2 linked regions of the Nordella sp. HKS 07 genome follow. Each later gene encodes a partner of the first gene's protein in a complex. Links are inferred from orthologs where the notes say so. Each region holds a gene or a part of one and is shown on either strand. Other genes may lie near its edges. The genes, in order: xseA and G5V57_RS18495.

Region 1 (10,977 bases):
CCAGAATGCCGGGATTCTCCTTGCGGAATGTCCTGAGCCACGGCGTGATCAGGATATTGGCGAGCATTTCAGGCGTCGTGACCCGTACACTTCCGGCCAGCAGGCGCTGATCGGCGCCGATCGTGCTTTCGAGCGCGTTGACTTCTTCCTCGATCCGCTCGGCCGCAGCGGCGATCTTCCGGCCGAGCGGCGTCAGGTGATATCCGCTCTGCTTGCGCTCGAAGAGTTCGGCGCCGACCTGGGCCTCGAGATCGGCCATCCGCCGCGTGACCGTGGTCTGGTTGACGCCGAGCGTCTGGGCGGCGCGCAGCGCCGAGCCCGAGCGGGCGATGGCCAGGACGAAGCGGAGGTCTCCCCAGTCGATCATGCGCCATTCTGCGAAAACGCAGAATGACTTGGCAAGAGTGCTGATTGCGTCCGCGCTTGCCGCAATGTAATTCCGCGACCCGCCGACGATACCGGCCCGGATACCAAACGGCTCATAAAATCAACAGGTTATGCCGCCGCGATGATGTCGCGGCGCCCCGGAGGAATTGCCCGATGAAGACCAGCCTCGCTCCCTCTTCGACCGCCACCCGTCGCTGCGCCCTCGCCGCGCTGCTGGCCGTCGCCTCCCTGATGCCGGTTTCCGGCGGCCTCAGGGCCGAGGAAACGCAGCTCGCGCGCGGCAAATATCTCGTCGGGCTGGGCGGCTGCAACGACTGCCACACACCCGGCTATTTCTTCGGCAAGCCCGACATGGCGCGCTTCCTCGGCGGCTCCGAGGTGGGCTTCGAAATCCCCGAGCTCGGGGTTTTCCATGGCCCCAATCTCACCCCCCGACGCGGCGACCGGCCTCGGCACATGGTCGACGGACGACATCGTGACCGCCATTACGACGGGCCGCCGGCCCGATGGCCGCATCCTCGCACCCGTGATGCCCTGGCACGCATTTGCAACACTCACGCCAGAGGACGCGCAGGCGATCGCGGTTTTCCTAAAGAGCCTGCCGCCGGTGAGCAACAAGGTGCCGGGCCCCTTCGGCCCCAGCGAGAAGCCGACCTCCTTCGTGATGAAGATCGTGCCGCCCGCCTCGCCTGAATAACCGCCGACAACCTTCGGAGGACACGAAGATGGATATCCGTGCTTTGCGACTGGCGATCCGGGGGACTGTCGTTACCCGTGACGATGCCCATTACGAGACCCTCCGCGCCGGACTTCTGTGGAACGGCCGCAAGCCCGATCGCTTTCCCGAGATCGTCGTAAAGGTGAAAGACGCGGCCGATGTACAGGCGGCCGTCAGATTCGCCGCCGCAAACGGCAAGCGCATTTCTGTGCGCGGCGGCGGCCATCACTGGTCCGGCATCGCGCTGCAGGAGGGTGTCGTGCTCGACCTCGCCGACATGAACGCGCTGAGCATCGACCCCGAGGCCCGGATCGCCCGGGCGCAGCCGACGGTGACCAATGGCCGGCTGGCCGCGGCGCTGGCCGAGTACGGCCTCGCCTTTCCTGCCGGCCATTGCGCCAGCGTGCCGCTATCCGGCTATCTGCTGGGTGGTGGCTTCGGCTGGAATACCGGCGCCTGGGGCATCGCCTGTCACAATGTCGAGAGCGTGGATGTGGTGCTCGCCAACGGCTCGCTGATCACGGCAAGTGCTTCAGAGAATGCCGACATCTTCTGGGCCGCGCGGGGCGCGGGGCCGGCGTTCTTCGGTGTGGTGACGGAATATCGGCTGCGCCTCTACAGCCTGCCGAAGGCGATCCGCACCAGCGTGTGGACCTACCGGCCGGATCGGGTCGAAGAGGTCGAGGAGTGGATGAGCCGGACGATGCGGCGCGTGCCGCGTAACGTCGAGTTCACCGCCGTCATGTCCTCAGCACCGCCGCCCTTGGCCGGCCGCTCGGAAAAGGTGCTGACCGCCGTGGCGACGATCTTCGCTGAAACGGAGGAGGAGGCCGGCGAGACTTTGGCGATCATCGAGACCGGCGCGCCGGAAGATCCGCTCGACATTAAGCTGGCGCTCGAAACCCCCTTCGATGTGCTCTATCGGATCATCGGGCAGTTCTTTCCCGAAGGTGCGCGCTTTGTCGCCGACACCAATTGGTCGGACGATCCGGCCATGCTCATGAAGCGGATGGCCGAGGCGGTGGCGATCGCCCCGTCGCCGGAATCCTTCGCTCTGGCGGTGGTACTGCCGCCGTTCAGCCCCGACATCATGCCCGACGGCGCGTTTTCGCGGGTCGGCCCGGCTTTCAGCTGCGCCTATGCGATCTGGCGCGACCCCGGTGCCGATGCGGAGAACGTCGCCTGGCTGCGCAATACGAGCGACCGCCTGGCGCCGGTGTCGCTCGGCCACTATGTCGGCGAAGCGGATCTCGAGCGGCCCGAGAGAGCGCACGGCTCCTTCTCGCCCGCGGCCTGCGAGCGGCTCAAGGGATTGCGGCGCAAGTTCGATCCGGCCTGTCTCTTCCATCACCCCGGCCTTGCAACTCAACCACTTCTGAAGGCCGGCTGAATCAACGTCTCAACAAATCGGGCTCAAGTGATTCTTTCGATTCGCATTTCCAGCGCGCGCTTGAGCTCGTCCTTGGCCTTCGAGGCCTCCTTGATCATCTCGGTGATGCGGAAGAAGTCGTTGGCGACATAGCGCTCGATCGGCGGCGTGATGTAGATGTCGGGCGGGTTCTGCTGGCGGCGCAGGGTCGCGATCTGGTGGAACATGATGAGCATGGAGCCGATGGCGAGCTCCATGTTGGTGTGATGGCCACGCCGGGGCTCGCGCATCTTGCCCGTGACGTCGATGGCGACGGTGATGTCGCTGCCTTCCCGCACATGGTCGAAGGGCACCGGATTGGTGATGCCGCCATCGACAAAAAGTCGCCCATTGATGAGGGGAGCGGAGATGAGGCCCGGTATGGCGATCGACGCCGCGACCGCCTGACAGAGCGGGCCTGATGAAATCACATGTTCGCGGCGCTCGTTGAAATCGGTGGTGACGATGCGCAGCGGAATCTGCGTATCCTCGACCCGCTGGGCCACGCCATCGGGAAAGATGAAGCTCGCCAATTGCTCGCCGTCGATCAGGAGCGAGGTGAAGCTGCGGCGCTTGAGCAGATCGCTGAGCCTCGCGCCTCTGACGCCGAACAGATATTTGGCCGCCTGCACCCGGTTGACGAGGATCTGGCGGGCATGATCGCCGATCTCCTTGGCGGGAATGCCTGAGGCATAGGCGGCCCCGATCAGCGCGCCGAAACTGGAGCCGGCGATGATCGAAGGTCTGAGCCCCATTTCGTCGAAGACTTCGAGCATGGGGATATGGGCGAGGCCCCGCGCGGCACCACCGCCCAAAGCCAGGCCTATGCGGGGCGTGCTCATCGCTCAGGCGCCCGCCTGCTCGGCGAAACGCCAGGCCGTCTGGGCCAAGGGGCGGATTTCGCTCGCCATAAGGGCGGCATTCCGGTTCGCCGCGGTGCCGTCGCGCACCCGCCCGACAATGCCCTGCAGGATGGCGGCGATGCGGAAGAAATTATAGGAGAGATAGACATCGATATGGGGAATACCGTCGCGTCCGGTCATTGCGCAGTACTCCTGGATATAGGCGTCGATCGCCGGAATTCCAGGCTCCTGCTCGTGGCCCAAGAGCGAGCCGACGCCGGCGCCACGCTCGGAGCGCGGCATCCACCACATCATAAGATGGTAGGTGTAGTCGGCGAGGGGATCGCCCAGCGTCGCCAGCTCCCAGTCGAGCACCGCGGCCATGCGCGGCCCATCGGGAGCGATGATGCAATTGTCGAGGCGGAAGTCGCCATGGACGATAGACGTGGTGGACTGCGCCGGACAGGCCTGGGGAAGCCAGGCGGTGAGCCGGTCCATCTCTTCGATGGGTTCGCTCTGCGAGGTCCGATATTGTTCCGACCAGCGCTTGATCTGGCGTGTCACATAACCTTCGCCCTTGCCGAAATCGGCGAGGCCGAGCGAATTGGGGTCGACACTGTGGAGACGCGCGATCGTCCGGTTGAGCGTCGAGAACAGCTGTGCCCGCTCGCTGCCGGCGAGGCCCGGCGCCCAGGGCTCCCAGAAGACCCGGCCCGCCACATGAGCCATGACATAGAATTCAGTGCCGATGACGCCGGGATCGGCACAATAATGTAGTGGAAGCGCTACCGGGAAATCCTCTGTCGCAAGAGCTGTGGTGACGCGGTATTCGCGCTCGATCGCATGGGCCGACGGCAGAAGTTTGCCCGCCGGCTTGCGTCTGAGCACATAGCGCCCGCTTTCCGCTGTCAGCAGATAGGTCGGATTGGATTGCCCGCCTTTGAAGCGGGCGAGGCCGAGAGGGCCGCGAAAGCCAGCGACATGATCGGCCAGATAGCGGGCAAGCCTGTCCCCGTCGATCTCGTCAGTCGCCGGGCGCGTGCCCGAAAAGGCCGACTGGCGGTCGAGCTCCCGCGCCATCACAAGCGGGCCGTCCGGGTGAGGAATGGCAGCAGATGGTCGAGCGTCGCTTGCGGGTTCTCTTCGGGCAGGAAGTGGCCTGAAGCGACGATCCCTGTTTCGATCCGGTCTGCCCAGCGCCGCCATGACGCGGAGGGATCGTTCATGTCGCCCGGAATGCCGCTGTCGCCCCACAGGACCTGAAGCGGGCAGGACATCTTGCGGCCCGCTGCCGCGTCCGCCTCGTCATCGGCCAGATCGATGCTCTGGCCGGCGCGATAGTCGTTGCAAGTGGCATGGATATGCTCGGGCGTCGAGAAATGCAGCCGGTATTCGGCGAGTGCCGCAGGCGCGAAGGCGGATAGATCCTTGGCCTTGGTCCAGCGCGCCAGCGTGTAGTCGAGGAAGGCGATGGGCGCCGTCTCGATCAGCATCTCAGGGAGCGGATGCGGCTGCGCCAGGAACAGCCAGTGATAGGCCTTCATGGCGAGCGGCACGGAGAAGCCGTGCCACATGTCATAGGTCGACATGATGTCGAGAAGGCTGAGGCTTTTGACGGGCGCGGCATGATCGAGGGCCAGGCGGTAGCCGACACGGGCGCCGCGGTCATGAGCGACGACGGCGAAGCGTTCATGGCCGAGATCGCGCATCAGCGCCAGCATGTCGTCCGCCATCACGCGTTTGGAGTAGGGGCGGTTGCCGGGCGCATTGGCGGGGCAGGAGGAGAGGCCGTAGCCGCGCAGATCGGGCATAATGCAGGTGAATTGCGCCATGAGGGTGGGCGCCACCGCGTGCCACATTGCATGGGTCTGCGGATAGCCGTGCAGAAGCAGCAAAGGCGGGCCTTCGCCGCCGATGCGCGCGAAGATCTCCGCCTCCCCGCTTCGGTGGCGATATTCCCGCGTATTTGGAAAGAGATCCGACATGGCGCGCTCCCGGACAGATGCGAGGTATTCTCGCCAAATGCGGGCCTGGGCTCAAGCCTCTAGATCGCGGTCAGGCGATGGCGAAGACAGGTTGGGTTTCGGCGATGTCGCGCACGCGATGATGGCCGAGATTCTGGAAGTCGAAACCTTGCGCCGCGCCGGCGAAGCTTTCGGAGACGACGATGTCGCGGTCGAGCCGCTTGGCGAGCTCGATCAGGCGGCTCGCCCGGTTGATCGCCGGGCCGATGGCGGTGAAATCGAGCCGTGTCCGGCTGCCGATATTGCCATAGGCGATCTCGCCGGCGTCGAGCGCCAGGCCGAAGCGTATTTGGGTGCGGCTGGCTGTCGTCCGTTCCACATTGAGCGCCGCGATCCTGTGTCTGATGTCGAGGGCGGCGGCGATGGCGGGGGCGGTCGGCACCGGCTGTCCGTCATTCGCCGGAAAGATCGCGAGCAGCGCGTCGCCGATGAATTTCAGCACCTCGCCGCCTTGCGCCTCGATCGCCGCCACCAGCGCATCGAAGAAGTCGTTCAGCGTCGACAGCACATTGCCGATCGGGCGCGTGTCGGAATATTGCGTGAAGCCGCGCATGTCGGCGATCAGGATGGTGGCGGTGATTATTTCCGCCTTGCCGCGGTCGAGGGCGCCGCCGAAGACCTTGGCGGCGCTGCGGCGCCCGACATAGGTGGTGAGCAGCGTGTCGCTGCTGCGCCTCCACATGAAACGCTCGGCATAGGGCGTGAGCAGCAAGGCGGCATCGCTGAGCGCGGCAATCTCGCGATCCGAGAAGCCGCCGGGCTTCTGGCTGGCGAAGGAGATATGCGCCGTCCTCTGCTGGTCGAGGAAAGGCAGGGGCACGATGAGATAATCCGTGGCGCCGTCGCGCCGCAGATCCTCGAGCAGCGCCAGGTCGGTGACCGGCGCATCGAGCTTGCGGCGATAAGGCTTGCCCGTATTGTCGACGATCTGCGCCGGACTGTTCTCGTAATCCGACCAGTCGCCGCCGCGCGGCAGTGTGTCGATGCTTGCCTCATGGGCGACCCAGCGCAGCTGGACGCCCTCGAACTCGGGATTGAGCAGTTCGAGGCCGAGCGAGGAGCGCCACAGGGGAATCCCGAGCGCGACCAGCTTATCGCAGAGCAGCCGGTGCAACTCGCCGGCCCGCATGTCGCGGGTTTCCGCTGCTGTCTCGACCAGCCAGCGGGTGAAATCGGTCATCAGGGTGAGGGGATCGTTCATCTGCCCTGGATTGCCCGCCAGCCGATGTCACGGCGGCAGAAGCCGTCCGGCCAGTCGATGCGGTCGACCGCCTCATAGGCGCGCCGCTGCGCCTGCGCCGCATCCTTGCCCAGCGCCGCGACATTGAGCACGCGCCCACCATTGGCGACAAGCTTGCCGTCCTTGAGCGCCGTGCCCGCATGGAAGATCTCGATGTCGTCGCCTGCGCCGGCCGCCTCGAGATTGCGGATCTCGCTGCCTTTTCCGTATGAGCCCGGATAGCCCTTGGTCGCCATGACGACCGAAAGTGCCGTGTCGTTGCGCCAGCGCACCGAAACCCGATCGAGCGTGCCGTCGGCGGAGGCGAGCAGCAAGGTAAGGATATCGTCCTTGAGGCGCAGCATCATCACCTGGCATTCGGGATCGCCGAAACGGACATTGTATTCGATGAGCTTAGGGCCGTTCCTGCCAATCATGAGGCCGGCGAACAGCACGCCCTTGAACGGCGTTCCGCGTTTGGCCATGCCGGCGACGGTGGGGCGGATGATCTCGGCCATCACGCGCTCCGCGACGGCGTCGGTCACGATCGGCGCCGGCGAATAGGCGCCCATGCCGCCGGTATTGGGTCCGGTGTCGCCGTCGCCGACGCGCTTGTGGTCCTGGGCGGCCGTCAGCGCCACGGCATGTTCACCGTCGCATAGAGCGAAGAAGCTCGCCTCCTCCCCGTCGAGGAATTCCTCGATCACGCATTCCGCCGCGCCGAACTGCCCGGCGAAGATGTCGTCGATCGCAGCGATCGCTTCGTCGAGCGTCATGGCGACGGTGACGCCCTTGCCGGCGGCGAGCCCGTCGGCCTTGATCACGATGGGGGCGCCTTTGGCGCGTGCATAGCTAAGCGCCGCGGCCTTGTCGGTGAAACGACCATAGGCGCCGGTCGGTATGGCGAACTCGGCACAGAAATCCTTGGTGAAACCTTTCGAGCCTTCGAGCTGGGCCGCTGCCTTGGAAGGGCCGAACACCTTGATGCCGGCGGCTCTCAGATCATCGGCGATACCCGCCACGAGCGGCGCCTCGGGACCGACGACGACAAAGCCGATCGCGTTGTCGCGGCAGAAGGCGACGACGGCCGCATGATCCGCAATGTCGATCGCGACGCAGCTCGCATGCCGCGCGATGCCGGGATTGCCGGGCGCGCAGAAGAGCTTGCCGAGGAGGGGGCTGGCGGAAATCGCCCAGGCCAAGGCGTGCTCGCGCCCGCCGGAACCGATGAGGAGAACATTGAGTGGCGTCATTGAGGCATCCTTATGGGCGTCCTATGGCGAGATTCAGGGCCGGCGAAAAGTCCATTTTTTCGGAACTGGAGTGCGGGGCGAGCCGTTAGCGTGCGAGGGCGGTGATCCGCAATAGGAGGAAGATATGTTTATGCGACCTCTGGTCAAACCTATGCTTGGAGCCGCGGCACTTGCGGCACTGGCCGTCGGTTTCACTTCTACCGCCGCGACCGCTGGTCCGGCATCCTGTGCCGCTTATGCGCGTGACGTCGCGGCTGCCGAAGCGCCGCGCCGCGGCATTATCGACGGCGTGGTGATCGGAACCCTCGACACGGTCATCACCGGCGGCGCCGGCGCCGAGGAACGTTATAGCGACGCCTATGACCGTGCGTATCGAGACTGCATGCGCACCGACCGCATGGCCTATGTCGTGCCGAGAAGCGACGAGCGCGTCACCGTGACGGTGCGGCCGTCCGCGCGGGCGGAAGTCGGCAGCGACGAATGGTTGAGCTATTGCTCGGCCAAATACCGCTCCTTCGATCCCGATACCGGCACCTATGTGACCTATTCGGGTGAAACCCTGCCCTGCCGCTAGCACATCCACGCCAGGCGCTAAATAAAAGCTGACGATTGACATGGCGTCCCGACATGGCAAGTGTCGGGCATGATCGATCATGACCCAGAGACCGGTGAACTTCGCGAGGCGGCCAAGCCCAATGTCGCGGAGTTCACCGTTTCCGAGATTTCCTTCGCGCTCAAGCGCACGCTCGAGGACACTTTCGGACATGTGCGGGTGCGCGGCGAGATTTCGGGCTTTCGTGGGCCGCATTCCTCCGGCCATTGCTATTTCAGCCTGAAGGACCAGACGGCGCGCATCGACGCGGTGGTCTGGCGCGGCACCTTCTCGCGGCTGAAGTCCAAGCTGCAGGAAGGCCTCGAGGTCGTCGCCACTGGCAAGCTCACCTCCTATCCCGGCAAGTCGTCCTACCAGATCGTCATCGAGGCGGTGGAGCCGGCGGGGGCGGGCGCCCTCATGGCGCTGCTCGAGGAGCGCAAGCGCAAGCTGGCCGCTGAAGGCCTGTTCGATGCGGCGCGCAAGAAGCCCATTCCGTTTCTGCCGCGCGTCATCGGGGTCGTGACCTCACCGACAGGGGCGGTGATCCGCGACATCCTGCATCGCCTCAACGACCGCTTTCCCCGCCATGTGATGGTGTGGCCGGTGCGCGTCCAGGGCGAGACCTCGGCCGCCGAAGTGGCCAACGCTATACGTGGCTTCAACGCCATGGCGAGAATGCCCGATCTGCTCATCGTCGCCAGGGGCGGCGGCAGTCTCGAGGATCTCTGGGGTTTCAACGAGGAGATCGTTGTGCGTGCGGTGGCGGCGAGCACGATCCCGCTGATCGCGGCGGTCGGCCACGAGACCGACTGGACCCTCATCGATCATGTGGCGGATGAGCGGGCCCCGACGCCGACGGCGGCGGCCGAGCGCGCCGTGCCGGTGCGCGCCGACCTGCTAGCGCAGGTCGCTTCCCTCGCCGCCCGCCATGAGCGTGGCCTGAAGCGCCTGATGACGGAACGGCGGACCCGCATCCGCGCCGCCGCGCGCGCTTTGCCGCGCCCCGACGACATATTGGCGCTGGCGCGCCAGCGTTTCGATTCCGTGTCGGGCCGCTTGCGCTCGGCGCTGGTCAAGAATACCTTGCTGCATCGCCGCGATTTCGAGAATGCGGCGGCCCGGCTGACGCCGGTGTCGTTGCGGCGCAATCTCGCCGAGCAGACACGGCTGCTCACCCGTCATGGCGCGACGCTGCGCCGCGATATCCGGCGCGTCATCGAGCTGCGCGGCACGCGCTTGACGGCGAGCGGCAAGCTTCTGACCTCGCTCTCCTACAAATCCGTCCTGCAGAGGGGCTATGCGCTGGTGCGCAGCGCCGAGCGGGAGCCCCTGAGCGCCGCGGCGCAAGTGAAGCCAGGCCAGGAGCTGCGCATCGAGTTCCATGACGGCGAGATCGAGGCGCAGGCTCATGGTCACTCATCGCAGCCCGGGCGGACCGCAAAACCGCGTGAAGGCGGACAAGGGTCATTGTTCTAGCGCGCCAGAGGCGCTATTTGACGGGTCATGAACAGGCATGAACCCTTTCTGCCGCGCGGTCGCGAGGCAAAGATCCGCTATCTCGACGCCGATTTCCAGGTGTTGAGCGAGGGCGATCATGTCTTGTGCGCGGTGACCGGCCTGCCGATCAAGATCGAGCAATTGACCTATTGGAGCGTCGCGCGCCAGGAAGCCTATAGTTCCGCCGAGGCCGCCTTCCGGCGCCTCCTCGAAACCGATCTCAAATAAAATACTTCAGGAACGGCCGCGCCAGCCTGAGCGTTTCCTCGCGGAATATCGCCGCCGTATTGAGGGCGATGAACAGGAACCGCATCAGATTGACGGTCACCGGGTTGAGCCGGTTTCTGCCCTTGAAGCGCGAATAGAGCCAGATCGCCAGGATGCCGCCATTGACCAGCGCCAGGAGAAGCCAGGTCGGCGGGCGGCCTTCCTTCAGGAAGGCGAGCAGCGTATCCCATTGGGATTGGACGAAAATTTCTTGCATGGCGGGATCCCGTTCGAGCCTGTATAGGGATGATGCCCGACAGGGCTTAAGGATCCATTCGCAAGCCCGGGAAGGCCAAACTGGCGCTCATTCCCCGAGCTGTGTATAAGCCCCGGACCCCTGGGAAGAATACCTTGGTAAATCAACGCTTCCCGCCGAGGTTGTCCGCCTGCGGCGATGGAAGCACATAGACGAATGTGGAGTGAGAACAATGGCGAAGGCCTGGACACCCGGCTCATGGCGCAACCTTCCGGTCATGCAGCTGCCTGCTTATGACGATGCCGCGAAGCTCGCGGACGTCGAGAAGCAGCTGGCAGGGTATCCGCCGCTGGTTTTTGCAGGCGAGGCCCGCAAGCTCAAGCGCAAGCTCGCCAAGGTTTCCGAAGGCAAGGGTTTCCTGCTCCAGGGCGGCGACTGCGCCGAGAGCTTCGCCGAGCATTCGGCCGACAATATCCGCGATTTCTTCCGCGTTTTCCTGCAGATGGCGGTGGTCCTGACTTTCGCCGGCAGCCAGCCCGTCGTGAAGGTCGGCCGCATTGCCGGCCAGTTC
Region 2 (12,419 bases), 710 kb from region 1 along the record:
CTTGCCGATCCCACTTATGCGACCATCGCTCAAGCCTACATCGGCTTTGACGATGCCCCAATGGTCGACAACGAGAGCATTGGTGATCACCGTGTCGACGGCGCCTTCTCTGCGCGTCTGCTGACTTTGGCCCATACCGTCGCGAATGACCTTGCCGCCGCCGAATTTCACCTCTTCGCCATAATAGGTGAAATCTTTCTCCACCTCGATGATGAGATCTGTATCGGCCAGTCGCACGCGGTCGCCAGTGGTCGGACCGTACATCTGCGCATAGGATGATCGGGAAATGCGCGCCGGCATCAGAGAGCTCCCATTATTTTCTGACGAAATCCGAATATGCGGCGCGCACCCGTTATCGGGACCAGAGGCACGTCACGTGTCTGGCCAGGCTCGAAGCGTATCGCGGTACCGGCTGGAATATCGAGGCGGCGGCCATAGGCCTTGTCCCGATCGAAGACGAGACCCGGATTGACCTCATGGAAATGATAGTGCGAGCCGACTTGAACCGGCCGATCGCCGCTATTGGCCACCCTGATCATCACTATGGCGGATCCTGCATTGAGCTCGATATCGCCGGTCGCGGTGAAGATTTCGCCTGGTATCATTGTCTCCCCCTTCATCGGATCGGCTGATGCACGGTGACGAGCTTGGTACCATCCGGAAAGGTCGCCTCTATCTGCACATCGGCGATCATCTCCGCCACCCCTCCCATCACCTGTTCGCGGGTGATGATGTGAGCGCCGGCATCCATCAGATCGGCAACACTGCGACCATCACGCGCGCCTTCGACTACGAAATCCGTGATGAGGGCCACGGCCTCGGGATGATTGAGCTTCACGCCGCGCTCGAGACGACGGCGGGCAACGGACGCCGCCATGGCAATCAAAAGCTTGTCCTTCTCGCGTGGCGTCAACTGCACGACCGCCTCTTTTGTGATCAAACCGCCCAAACTTTCGGCAATGCATTTCCATTCGACAGTTTTTCGGCCAAAGGAATAAGCACTCTCCGAAGATCCTGAGCCCCAGTCGCAGTCATCCTAGCAAGAAGCTTGCCAGCAAAGGCTGAGCATGCGATATCGGGAAACTCCTCGCGTATCAGGCTCAGATACCGCTCCGCATTGGGCGCGATGAGCGCAACGGTCGCCAAGGCACGATCCCCCTTTGCGACCGCGCGACGCCGCAAACGATTGTCCACATCATTCCCCGTGAATCTCACCGCATCCGCAAACACGAGCTGTCCTCCACGGCGGACCGTCCAGCGATCCTTGACATCCGCCTGGTTCACGATCTCGCCCATTGCGGTCCGCCCGAAGACAAAAGCTTCGACGATGAGGAGGCTCGCGCTGGGCGCCAGATCAGCATCGAAGCTGCGTTCCAGCGCGCAGCCGTCGAACAGGATCGTCTCCTGCGGCAGCCAGTCCAGCCGTGCATTATCGCCGACGCTGATCCTGACCGACAGCCGCGCCGGTTCGCTGTCCCGCGACCGATAAATGCGTTCGCAGGCCTGGCTCGTGCAGACGAGTTTCGTTGCGGTGCCGGCATGCAGTATCCAGTACAGGCGATCGCCTCCGGTCAGCCCTCCGGCGGTATTGATCAGAACCGCTTCGCAAACGGTTTTGTCCGAGGGCGACGGAAACCGGATCTTGGCTGCACCCGACTGATAGAGCCGATCAATGACCGATCCGCGCGCGGCACGCTTGACCGCGAGCCTGCCTTCGGCCTCGACGCGCTGAAGCCTCGCGGACGCTGTGCCTGATGAACGTTCCACCGGTCCAAACTATCGAAGCGGAGCAAAATCGCAAGCACCTATCGAACGAGGCCGCGCTTGCTCAATACAATCGCGTCGCGGATAAATGTCCGAGTGCGGATTGAGCATGGACTCACTGAGGCGCCGCGCACGCAATGTGCGGTCAGGCGATGACGCCGCCGGGTTTCCTTTTTATCATCTCTGCATAGGCCTCTGCCATCCGCTCGGTCTCCGCGAGATAGGGGATCGTGCTCTGGCGTGATCGAACGAGGCCGTACAGCTTGGCGATCGCAGGAAACTCATTGCACACATAGTCGCGGTCGAGATACGCGATCCAGAAGCTCAAATAGAAATCTGCAAGAGAGAACCGGGTTCCCAGGACATAGGGCCCCCTCTTCGCCAGCCTCGTATCCATCACGCTCAAACGGCCAAGCACAAGCGATTTTGCCAGGTCCCGAACGCCGGCATTGTCCTCCGCCCTCAGCGAGAAACGGTGCGGAAAGTGGAAGCGTTTCATCTCAGGCTGTATTTCGCCGGCAATATGGAGAACCGTCGACAGAAAAAGCCCCCTGTCCGGATCGGTCAAGGGAGGGGAAATATCCTTGAGCTGATGCCGGTCGGCCAGGTAGAGCATCAACGCGGCCACTTCGTAGAGCGCGTCGCCTTCGGGGGTGATCAGCACGGGCACCAAGCCCGCCGGATTAATGGCAAGGAAATCCGCCGAGCGGTGCTCGCCCTTCAGTATGTCTATCTTTCTGAGCTCGTAGTCTATTTTCCCTTCTTCCAGCACCCATTGAACGAGCGGTGCGCGGGTGAAGTCTCCTCCATAGAGAATGTACATCGGCTTTCCCCGTCGTGAGTTGCACGTTTGCACAGTCTTGGCTTGAATCCCGAACGCATATAATGGCAGACAGGCCGCCCCGCGCCCCTACCATACCATATGCCGTTGCGGATTGGAGATCTTAACGATCGAGGTCGCGCTTACCCATCACGATGACATCGCGCATGTCATAACCAAGCGCCGCATAGAAGTCCCGCACGGCAGCGTTCTCGGTGCGGATCATCAGATTGACCGACCAGACGCCGCGTTCCTTGAGCCAGGTCTCGGCTGCGGAGACCGTCGCGCGGCCCAGACCCTTTCCCTGACGCGCAGGCGCCACCGACAGGTAATAGAACCAGCCGCGATGGCCGTCATGGCCCACCAGAATCGAGGATACAATCTCACCGGCTTCAATGCCGATGAGAATTTCGGAATTCGCCTTGCCGCGCGCAAAATCGATATCGCGGCGCGCATCGTTCCAGGGTCGGACCAGATCGCAGGCCTTCCACAGCTCGACAAGCCTCTCGACCTCGCCGTCTTCGATCGGACGGAAGGCGATCACGGCGGCAGCACCTTGTTCGGATTGAGAATGCCCTTGGGATCGAAGATCTTCTTCACGTCGCGCATCATCTGAAGTTCGACAGGCGATTTGATCTTGCTCATCATGTCGCGCTTCAGCCGGCCAATGCCATGCTCGGCGCTGATCGAGCCACCATGCTTCAGCACGACGTCGAAGACGACGTCGTTCATCGCCTGCCACTGGGCGAGGAACGCGGCCTTGTCCATGCCGACCGGTTGACTCACATTGAAATGCAGATTGCCGTCGCCGACATGGCCGAAAGGCATGGGCCGCGCCCCAGGCATGAAGGCGCGGATCGCCGCAAGCCCCGCTTCCACGAAGTCGGGCAGCTCGGAAATCGGCAGCGATATGTCGTGCTTGATCGAGCCGCCCTCGCGCTTCTGCACTTCGACGATGGCTTTGCGGATGAACCAGAGATCCTTGCGCTGCGTCTCCGACTGGGCGATCGTCGCATCCTTCACGATGCCCTGTTCCGCCGCTTCGCCAAGGATATCCGTCAGCAGCGTGGCGAGATCGCCCGCCCCCGACAGTTCGATCAGCACATACCAGGGCGAGGCCTCGCCGAACGGATCGCGCACCTCGAAATGCTTGATGGTGAACTCGAAGCCGTTGCGCGGGAACAGCTCGATCGCGGTCACCCGGCCGCCGCTTCTTTGCCGCGCCAACGCCAGCAGATCGAGCGCCGCCTTGACCGATGGCAATGCCACAAAGGCGGTGGCGTGGTCGCTCGGCAGCGGGAACAGCTTCATCACCGCGCCGGTGATCACGCCCAGTGTGCCTTCGGCGCCGATAAAAAGGTTCTTCAGATCATAACCGGTATTGTCCTTGCGCAGACCGCGCAGGCCGTTCCAGATGCGGCCGTCGGCGAGAACGACTTCGAGCCCCAGGCACAGGTCGCGGGTATTGCCATAGGCGAGGACACCGAGGCCGCCGGCATTGGTCGAGAGATTCCCGCCGATCCGGCAGGATCCTTCCGATTCCAGGCTCAACGGAAAGAAACGTCCGGCCTTTTCCGCCTCGCCCTGGACCGTCTGAAGCGTCACACCGGCATCGACGGTAATGCTGTTGTTGAGCGGATCGACATTGCGGATGCGCGTCATGCGGTCGAGCGACAGCAGCACCTCATCGCCGGTCTCGAAGGGAATCTGCCCGCCGACGAGGCCGGTATTGCCGCTCTGCGGTACGATTGCGGTGTCCGTCTCATTGGCGATCGCCAATATCCTGGAGACTTCCTCAGTCGAGGCAGGCCGCAGCACTAAGGGCGACTTGCCGATCCAGATCTCGCGCCATTCCGTCATATAGGCGGCCATCGCGGCGGGATCGGTGATGGCATATTTGTCGCCGACCACTGCCGCAAGGCGGGCCAGCGTTTCGAGGGAGGGTTTCGTCGTCATTCGCTCTCCGCTGGGCGAGGTGCCGCCGCGCGGCTCAGCCGATCATTCATCGCCTCACCCAGCCCGTGGCGAGGTATGGGCGCCACGGCGATAGCGGCAACACCGGTCGCGTCGATTTCATGAAGCAGGCGAAAGAGATTGGCGGCCGCTTCCAGCAGATCGCCGGAAGGGGAAAGATTGTAGCGAGCATCCGGAGCCTCGCCGAAGGCGAGATAAGCCTCTCCCTCCCGTGCGGCCTTCGCATCGAGCCGAATATGGGCCTTCGGGGCATAGTGGCTTTCCAACTGGCCGGGAGCCGAAGGGGCCTTAGAATCTCCGCCCGAGACAAGCTTGTGGCCGAGCGCGCGCTCGATTTCCTCGCGGGCCAGGCCTCCCGGACGCAACAGGCTCGGCCGTCCGTCAAGGAAGCCGATGATGGTCGATTCGAGCCCGATGGCCGAAGGTCCACCATCGAGGATCACGCTGACCTTGTCGCCGAGCCCGGCGTGCACATGCGCAGCCGTAGTCGGGCTGATGCGGCCCGAGGGATTGGCGCTGGGCGCCACCACCGGCCGGCGCACCGCCTTGAGCAAAGCTTGCGCCACGGGATGCTTCGGCACCCTGATGGCAAGACTGCCTAGGCCCGCCGAAGCGAGCAACGATACGGGGCAGCCTTGACGGCGCGGCACGACCAGGGTCAGCGGTCCCGGCCAGAACAGCTGGCCGAGCTCGCTCGCCTCGGCATTGAACTCGCCCAGCGCCGCGGCCTCCTCAAGCGACGATACATGCACGATCAACGGGTTGAAGGCCGGCCGGCCCTTGGCGGCGAAGACCTGGGCGACGGCCTTGTCCTGCGTCGCATCGGCACCGAGCCCATAGACGGTCTCGGTCGGGAAGGCGACAAGCTTGCCTTCGATCAAAGCCTCGGCGGCCAAGGTGACGGATTGGGTCAGAGGAGTTTCCCGGTTGCAATTCAAGGAGGGTCTCTATAGCAGCTAAGGAAGGATGACGTCACTGAAAGGTCTCACCCTTTTTGTCACCGGCGCTTCGCGCGGCATCGGCCTCGCCATCGCGCTCAGGGCGGCACGCGACGGGGCGAATATCGCCGTCGCCGCCAAGACAGTCAGGCCGCATCCCAAGCTCGATGGCACCATTCACAGCGCCGCCGAAGCCATAGAGGCAGCCGGCGGCCAGGCCCTGCCGATCCAGACCGATATCCGCGACGATGCGCAGGTCCAGGCTGCGGTAGACGCAACCCTCAAGCGCTTCGGCGGCATAGATATATGCGTGAACAATGCATCCGCCATCGCGCTCACCGACACGCTCGCCACCGATATGAAGCGCTATGACCTGATGCAGGCGGTCAATGGGCGCGGAACGTTCCTGGTCTCGAAGCTGTGCCTGCCGCATCTCCTCAAATCGGCCCGTCCGCACATCCTCACCCTGGCGCCGCCGATCAATCTCGACCCCACGTGGTTCGCGCCGCATCTCGCCTATACGATGGCGAAATATGCCATGAGTCTCGCCACTTTGGGCCTGGCGGAGGAATATCGCGGGCGCGTCGCCGTCAATGCGCTGTGGCCACGCACCACCATCGCCACCGCGGCGATCCGCAACATCGTCGGCGGCGAAGAGATGATGCGGCGCTCGCGCAAACCCGAGATCATGGCGGATGCCGCTCATCTCATTTTGACGAAACCGGTGGATTTCAGCGGGCATTTCCTCATCGATGACGAGGTGCTTGCCGCCCATGGTGTGACCGATCTCGATCGCTACAACAATTCCGCCTCGGTTGACCTCCAGCCCGATTTGTTCGTAAGCCAGACATCATGACGACCCTGCTGCTGCACCATCATTCGAGCCTCGCTCATGAGAACCCGCCAGGCCATCCCGAACGGGTCGACCGCATCAAAGCCATCAATCAGATCCTCTCACATACGCATTTCAAACCATTGCGGCGCAAGCAGGCGCCCTTGGCGCGCGACGAGGATATCATCCGCGCCCATCCCGACGGATATCTGAACCTGATCCGCGAGACCTCGCCGGACCAGGGCTACGCCCAGATCGACATGGATACTTTCATGTCGCCCGGTACCCTCGAGGCCGCGCTACGAGGTGCCGGCGCTGCGGTCGCCGGGGTTGATGCGGTCTTCACTGGCGAGGCCGACAATGTCTTTTGCGCCATGCGCCCGCCGGGGCACCATGCCGAAGCGCGCCGCGCCATGGGCTTCTGCCTCTTCAACAATGCCGCCATCGCTGCCCTCTATGCCCGCCAGCGTTACGACGCCGAGCGCGTCGCGGTTGTCGATTTCGACGTTCATCACGGCAATGGCACGCAGGACATTTTCTGGGCCGACGGCGATCTCTTTTATGGCTCGACGCATCAGATGCCTCTTTATCCCGGCACGGGTGCCGCCTCGGAAACCGGCGTCGGCAACATCTTCAACGCGCCCTTGCAGGATGGCGATGGCGGGCCGCAGTTCCGGTCCGCCATGAGTACGGCGATATTGCCCGCCCTCGACGCCTTCGGACCCGACCTCGTCGTCATCTCGGCGGGCTTCGATGCGCACCTCCAGGATCCCCTGGGCGGACTCAATCTTACCGAGGAGGATTTCGTCTGGGCCACGCTCAATCTCATGGACATCGCCGATAAACATGCCGAGGGCCGCGTTGTATCGGTGCTCGAGGGCGGCTATGACATACGCGCGCTGGCCGCTTCGGTCGCCGTCCATGTCCAGGCGCTGATCCGGGGCAGCGGCGAGCCGACACTATTTGATCATGAGGACGATGCAGATGGCGAATGAGAAGAGCCCGATCGCGGGCATGAATTTCGAGACGGCGCTGGCCGAGCTTGAGGATATTGTCGAGAAGCTCGAATCCGGCAAGGTCGATCTCGAAGCCTCGATCGCCATCTATGAGCGCGGCGAAGCGCTCAAGAAGCACTGCGAGAAACTGCTCAAGGATGCCGAGGCGCGCATCGAGAAGATCACGCTCAAGGCGGATGGCACGCCTTCCGGCACGGAACCACTGGACGCGGGGTGAGCCGGGAGAGGCTCGATGAGGCGCTGGTGGCGCGCGGGCTCTATCCCACGCGCTCCCGCGCCCGCGATGCGATCAAGCGCGGCACGGTAAGCATCGACGGCTCGATCGCCACCAAGCCGGCGCAGCCGATAGCGGCGGACGCCGTCATTACCCTGGCGGACGAAGCGCGCCAATATGTGGCGCGCTCGGCCCTCAAGCTCAAGCACGCGCTCGATCACTTCGCGCTCTCGCCGCAAGGCCTCAACTGTCTCGACATTGGTGCCTCGACCGGCGGCTTTACCGAAGTCCTGCTAGAGCGGGGTGCCGCCCATGTCACCGCCATTGACGTCGGCCATGATCAGTTTGCTTCGTCCTTGCGCGACGATCCGCGCGTCACTTTGTGGGAAGGCCTCAATGCCCGGGATCTCGCCGCGGATCATGTCAAGGCGCCGCTTCACTTCATCGTTTGCGATGTGAGCTTCATTTCGCTGAAACTCGCACTGCCGGCGGCGCTCGGTCTCGCCACGGCCGGGGCGAGGCTGGTGGCGCTGATCAAGCCGCAATTCGAGGCCGGCCGCGAGGCGGTCGGCAAGGACGGCATCGTGAAGGACGAGACGTTGCGTCAGCGGATTTGCGACAATATCTCGTCTTGGCTTGAGGACCAGGGCTGGGTTCGAATAGGCTTGATACCGTCGCCCCTCCAAGGCGGCAGCGGCAATACCGAATATCTGATCGCGGCGGAGAAGACCGGATGACTCCCCTCCATAGCCTCGAATATGCCGGCAGACAGGGCGCCCGCGTCGCCTGGTATATGGGGCATTACATAGCCTCGCGCCGCTTCCGCGACTCCAGGCCCGCACAGGAGCATAGGCCCAGCGGCAGAGGGCCTGGGCGCGACTACATCTTCGCCCGAATGGGCGAGCTCTTCGCCCGCGATCTTGCCAATGTCGGCAAGGGATATTACCCGATGCCGCGCGATCATGATGGCAACCTGCACCAAGTCGTCGAAGCAAGCCGGCGTTACTTTGCTGATCTGCCGCGCGCCGCCGAGCGAAAGGCGCAAGGTGGAAGCGCGGAAGTCTACTCGCCCGAACTCGTTGAGAAATTCCCCGCTTATTTCCTGCAGAATTTCCACTTCCAGACCGGCGGCTATCTGACCGAAGAATCAGCGAAGCTCTACGACACGCAGGTCGAGGTGCTGTTCTCCGGCACTGCCAATGCCATGCGCCGACAGTGCCTGGTGCCGATCGCCCGGCATCTGCGCCACAAGGACCAGCGCCGGATGGCGCTCCTCGATGTGGCCTGCGGCACGGGACGCTTTGCCCGCTTCGCCAAGGAGGCCTTTCCGCGCCTCGCCGTCACTGCCAGCGATCTCTCGGAGGCCTATCTCGACGAGGCCCGCGGCCACGTTCGGCCTTACAAGATCGGCTTCCAGCAAGCCGCGGCCGAGGCGCTGCCCTTCGCCGACGCCTCCTTCGACATCGTCACCTCGATCTTTCTCTTCCATGAAGTACCGCCGCTCATCCGCCGCGAGATCGCCAAGGAGTTCGCGCGTGTCCTGAAACCAGGGGGGCTGCTGGTCTTCATGGATTCGCTGCAAACCGGCGACACGCCTGAGGTCGACGCGATGCTCGAGGCCTTTCCGGCGAACTTTCATGAGCCCTATTATTCTTCCTATCTGCGCGAGGATCTGAGCCGGATCTTCGGCGATGCGGGTTTCACGAATGTCAGCGCCGAGCCCGTCTTCCTATCGAAGCTGGTGACGGCGACGAAAGCGCCAGTTCAAGGCCGCGCAGATACAGCGAATTAACAGGGAAAACTTGGAAGATCTATTTCTCGTTTCAAAAACACCACGCTCGACAAGGTTAGAAAGAGAATGGCGCGGAACTCACGATTTGCGCCCTGACCATATCAAAAAGGCGCGGGAGATGTTCCCCGCGCCTCGATCGATCAGCGACAGTGTGCTGCGTCAGCGCTTGGAGAAGAAACTCCAGGCAGCCGGGAACGCCACCGCGGCCAATGCCGCCTTCAGCATGTCGCCCCAGAGGAAGGGATAGAGACCGAGCTCGAGCACTTTGTCGAAGCCGGTGAACATCTGGCCAAGCCAGAGAAGGCCCGGAATATAGAGGACTGCGGCGCCGAGCATCATTACGCCGAACATGGTGAGCACGCGGCGGTCATAGCCCCGCTCGGCGAACCAGCCGACCACGGCGGCGGCGAGGACGAAGCCGATGAGATAGCCACCGGTCGGTCCGAGCAGAACGGGAATGCCCGAACGGAACTCGGCGAAGACCGGCAGACCGATTGCGCCCTGGATCAGGTAGAGCACCACTGTCGCGGCGCCGAGACGCATGCCGAAAGCAGCGCCGATAGTGAGAACGGCGAAGGTCTGCAGCGTCACCGGCACGAGCGGCAGGTAGATGGTGACCTGAGCGCAAGCAGCGATGAAGAGGCTGCCCAGCACGACGAGAAGCGCCTGCTTCTTCCAGGATCCGGATAGCTGCCAGACGTGGCTTGCCAGTGTAGTCGTCGATGTGGTCATCTCTGCCCTCTGCTTTGTTTAACCCTGCGAACGCTGCGGAATATAAAACGGATGCGTTTGCCTCACAATCGGTTCTTTCGGCTCGATGGCCCCGCTCAGCTTCGATCGCAATTTCGACGTCCCGCCCGGCAAGGTCATGACATTGTCGCCGCTCGTCCGTCGCGTCATCGCAGACAATCCAGGCCCCTTTACCTTTAAAGGCACGGCAAGCTTCATTGTCGGGCGCGGTGAAGTGGCGATCATCGATCCTGGACCCGATAGCGGCGCGCATCTCGCAGCCTTGCTCGCTGCCGTGCAGAGGGAGTCCGTCAGTCACATTTTGGTAACTCATAGTCACCTCGACCATTCGCCGTTGGCTCACCGTCTCCAACGGACGACGGGGGCGGCAATCGTCGGCTACGGTTCGGTCAGCCCTTCCGAACTATCCGATACCGGACTGCCCAGGCTCGATGCCAGTATCGACAGAGATTTCGCCCCCGATATCAAGCTCGCCCATGGCCAGCTTATCGCCGGCAAGGGCTGGAGTCTCGAAGGGGTATTCACGCCGGGTCACATGTCCAACCACATGAGCTACGCGCTCAAGGAGGAGAAGACGCTATTCTGCGGCGACCACGTGATGGCCTGGGCGACGAGCGTGATTGCGCCGCCCGACGGCAATATGGGCGAATATCTTGCCTCGCTGAGGCTACTGCTGCAGCGTGAGGACGAACTGTACCACCCGGCTCATGGCCCCCCGAGCACCGAGCCGAAATCATTGGTCCGAGCCTACCTGGTGCACCGGAAGATGCGCGAGGAGGCCATACTGGCGAGGCTCAGGGCCGGGGACCGAACCATCGAGGAAATCGTAAAGGCCAATTATGCCGATATCGACCCTCGCCTCCACATAGCGGCGGGGCTTTCGACACTGGCCCATATCGAGCACCTGATCGAGCGCGGCCTGGTGCGTCAGGAGCCGCAAGGAGCTTCCATCACCCATTATTTCGCAACACAATTCGCAACATAAGTTGTATGTCTTTAAAGGTAGACCTCTGAGAGCATCTGTGCCAGAAACGCGCCGCCGGGGAATCCTCGGCCCCTCACGCGCAACCAAGGCGAATCATGAGTGAATCCAAAGGGTTAATGGCCGGCAAGCGCGGCCTTATCATGGGTGTGGCCAATAACCGGTCAATCGGTTGGGGCATCGCTCAGGCCTGCGCGCGCCACGGTGCCGAGCTGGCTTTCACCTATCAGGGGGAAGCGCTCAAGAAGCGAGTCGAGCCCCTGGCCGCCGGCATCGGCTCCAGGCTTGTGCTGCCCTGCGACGTCACCGATATGGCGTCCGTCGATGAAACCTTCGCGGCCATAGGTGCTGCATGGGGCGATCTCGATTTCGTTGTCCACGCCATCGCCTTCTCCGACAAGGACGAGTTGACCGGCCGCTATGTCGACACGACGGCGGACAATTTCACCAAGACCATGTTCATCTCCTGCTACAGCTTCACGGCCATCGCGCAGCGTGCCGAGAAGCTGATGAGCAAGGGCGGTTCCCTCCTCACCCTCACCTATTACGGGGCGGAGAAATGGATGCCGCATTACAATGTGATGGGGGTCGCCAAGGCGGCGCTCGAAGCTTCGGTGCGTTATATGGCGGCCGATCTCGGCCCCAAGAACATCCGCGTCAACGCCATCTCGGCCGGGCCCATCAAGACGCTTGCCGCCTCCGGCATCGGCGATTTCCGCTATATCCTGAAGTGGAACGAATATAACTCGCCGCTGCGCCGCACGGTGACCATCGACGAGGTCGGCGATTCGGGCCTCTATCTCCTGTCGGAACTCGGGCGCGGCGTAACCGGCGAAATCATGCATGTCGATGCCGGATACCACATCGTCGGCATGAAGAATCCCGAAGCCCCCGACATCACGGTCGCGCAAAACGGTGATTGAGCCCAATCCGCCGATCTATTTCATCCGTCACGGCGAAACCGACTGGAATCTCGAAGGCCGTATTCAAGGTCAGATCGATATTCCGCTCAACGATACGGGCCATCAGCAGGCGGTCGCCATATCGCGCGGCCTCAAGAGCTTTCTCGGCAAGACGAAGGTGGATCTCTTCGTCGCCAGTCCGCTGACGCGCACGCGCCAGACCATGGGCCATCTGTCGCGCGAATTCGACCTGCCGGAATCAAAGATCGAAATCGAGCCTGCCATGCTCGAGCTCGCCTTCGGCATCTGGGAAGGTCATTACTTCAAGGACCTCAAGACCAGTCAGCATTATCCGAAGGACCTGACCGAGCGCTTCCGCTGGCGCCCGCCCGAAGGCGAGAGCTATGAGGAAGGACTCGAGCGCGTCAGGCAATG

What was found.
Region 2: the proteins of xseA (region 1) and G5V57_RS18495 are in contact, whole or in part, in a cryo-EM structure (PDB 8TXR), measured with the Escherichia coli proteins. The link is inferred for Nordella sp. HKS 07 from one-to-one orthologs.

Annotation. Positions count from the first base shown.
Region 1 is NZ_CP049258.1:4,633,376-4,644,352, forward strand. The notes cover bases 7,780-10,708. They hold xseA (exodeoxyribonuclease VII large subunit), read left to right. Parts: upstream 7,780-8,494; coding sequence 8,495-9,922; downstream 9,923-10,708. Other genes in these bases: purD (phosphoribosylamine--glycine ligase), read right to left, coding at 7,780-7,851; G5V57_RS21860 (BA14K family protein), read left to right, coding at 7,976-8,425; G5V57_RS21870 (DUF2093 domain-containing protein), read left to right, coding at 9,950-10,171; G5V57_RS21875 (hypothetical protein), read right to left, coding at 10,164-10,427; G5V57_RS21880 (class II 3-deoxy-7-phosphoheptulonate synthase), read left to right, coding at 10,639-10,708. Also shown: G5V57_RS21820 (LysR family transcriptional regulator), read right to left, coding at 1-367; G5V57_RS34505 (hypothetical protein), read right to left, coding at 496-801; G5V57_RS21830 (FAD-binding oxidoreductase), read left to right, coding at 1,113-2,495; G5V57_RS21835 (patatin-like phospholipase family protein), read right to left, coding at 2,519-3,355; G5V57_RS21840 (phosphotransferase family protein), read right to left, coding at 3,359-4,435; G5V57_RS21845 (alpha/beta fold hydrolase), read right to left, coding at 4,435-5,340; G5V57_RS21850 (adenylate/guanylate cyclase domain-containing protein), read right to left, coding at 5,411-6,580; more of purD, read right to left, coding at 6,577-7,779; more of G5V57_RS21880, read left to right, coding at 10,709-10,977. UniProt on the Escherichia coli protein: Bidirectionally degrades single-stranded DNA into large acid-insoluble oligonucleotides, which are then degraded further into small acid-soluble oligonucleotides.
Region 2 is NZ_CP049258.1:3,931,300-3,943,718, reverse strand. The notes cover bases 5,938-8,936. They hold G5V57_RS18495 (exodeoxyribonuclease VII small subunit), read left to right. Parts: upstream 5,938-7,312; coding sequence 7,313-7,561; downstream 7,562-8,936. Other genes in these bases: G5V57_RS18485 (class I SAM-dependent methyltransferase), read left to right, coding at 8,292-8,936; G5V57_RS18490 (TlyA family RNA methyltransferase), read left to right, coding at 7,558-8,295; G5V57_RS18500 (histone deacetylase family protein), read left to right, coding at 6,349-7,323; G5V57_RS18505 (NAD(P)-dependent oxidoreductase), read left to right, coding at 5,938-6,352. Outside these bases: ureC (urease subunit alpha), read right to left, coding at 1-300; G5V57_RS18540 (urease subunit beta), read right to left, coding at 300-605; G5V57_RS18535 (urease subunit gamma), read right to left, coding at 617-919; G5V57_RS18530 (urease accessory protein UreD), read right to left, coding at 937-1,767; G5V57_RS18525 (glutathione S-transferase family protein), read right to left, coding at 1,910-2,587; G5V57_RS18520 (GNAT family acetyltransferase), read right to left, coding at 2,709-3,128; G5V57_RS18515 (FAD-binding oxidoreductase), read right to left, coding at 3,125-4,540; G5V57_RS18510 (L-threonylcarbamoyladenylate synthase), read right to left, coding at 4,537-5,496; more of G5V57_RS18505, read left to right, coding at 5,525-5,937; more of G5V57_RS18485, read left to right, coding at 8,937-9,350; G5V57_RS18480 (biotin transporter BioY), read right to left, coding at 9,510-10,082; G5V57_RS18475 (MBL fold metallo-hydrolase), read left to right, coding at 10,168-11,085; enoyl-ACP reductase FabI, read left to right, coding at 11,181-12,005; G5V57_RS18465 (histidine phosphatase family protein), read left to right, coding at 11,998-12,419. UniProt on the Escherichia coli protein: Bidirectionally degrades single-stranded DNA into large acid-insoluble oligonucleotides, which are then degraded further into small acid-soluble oligonucleotides.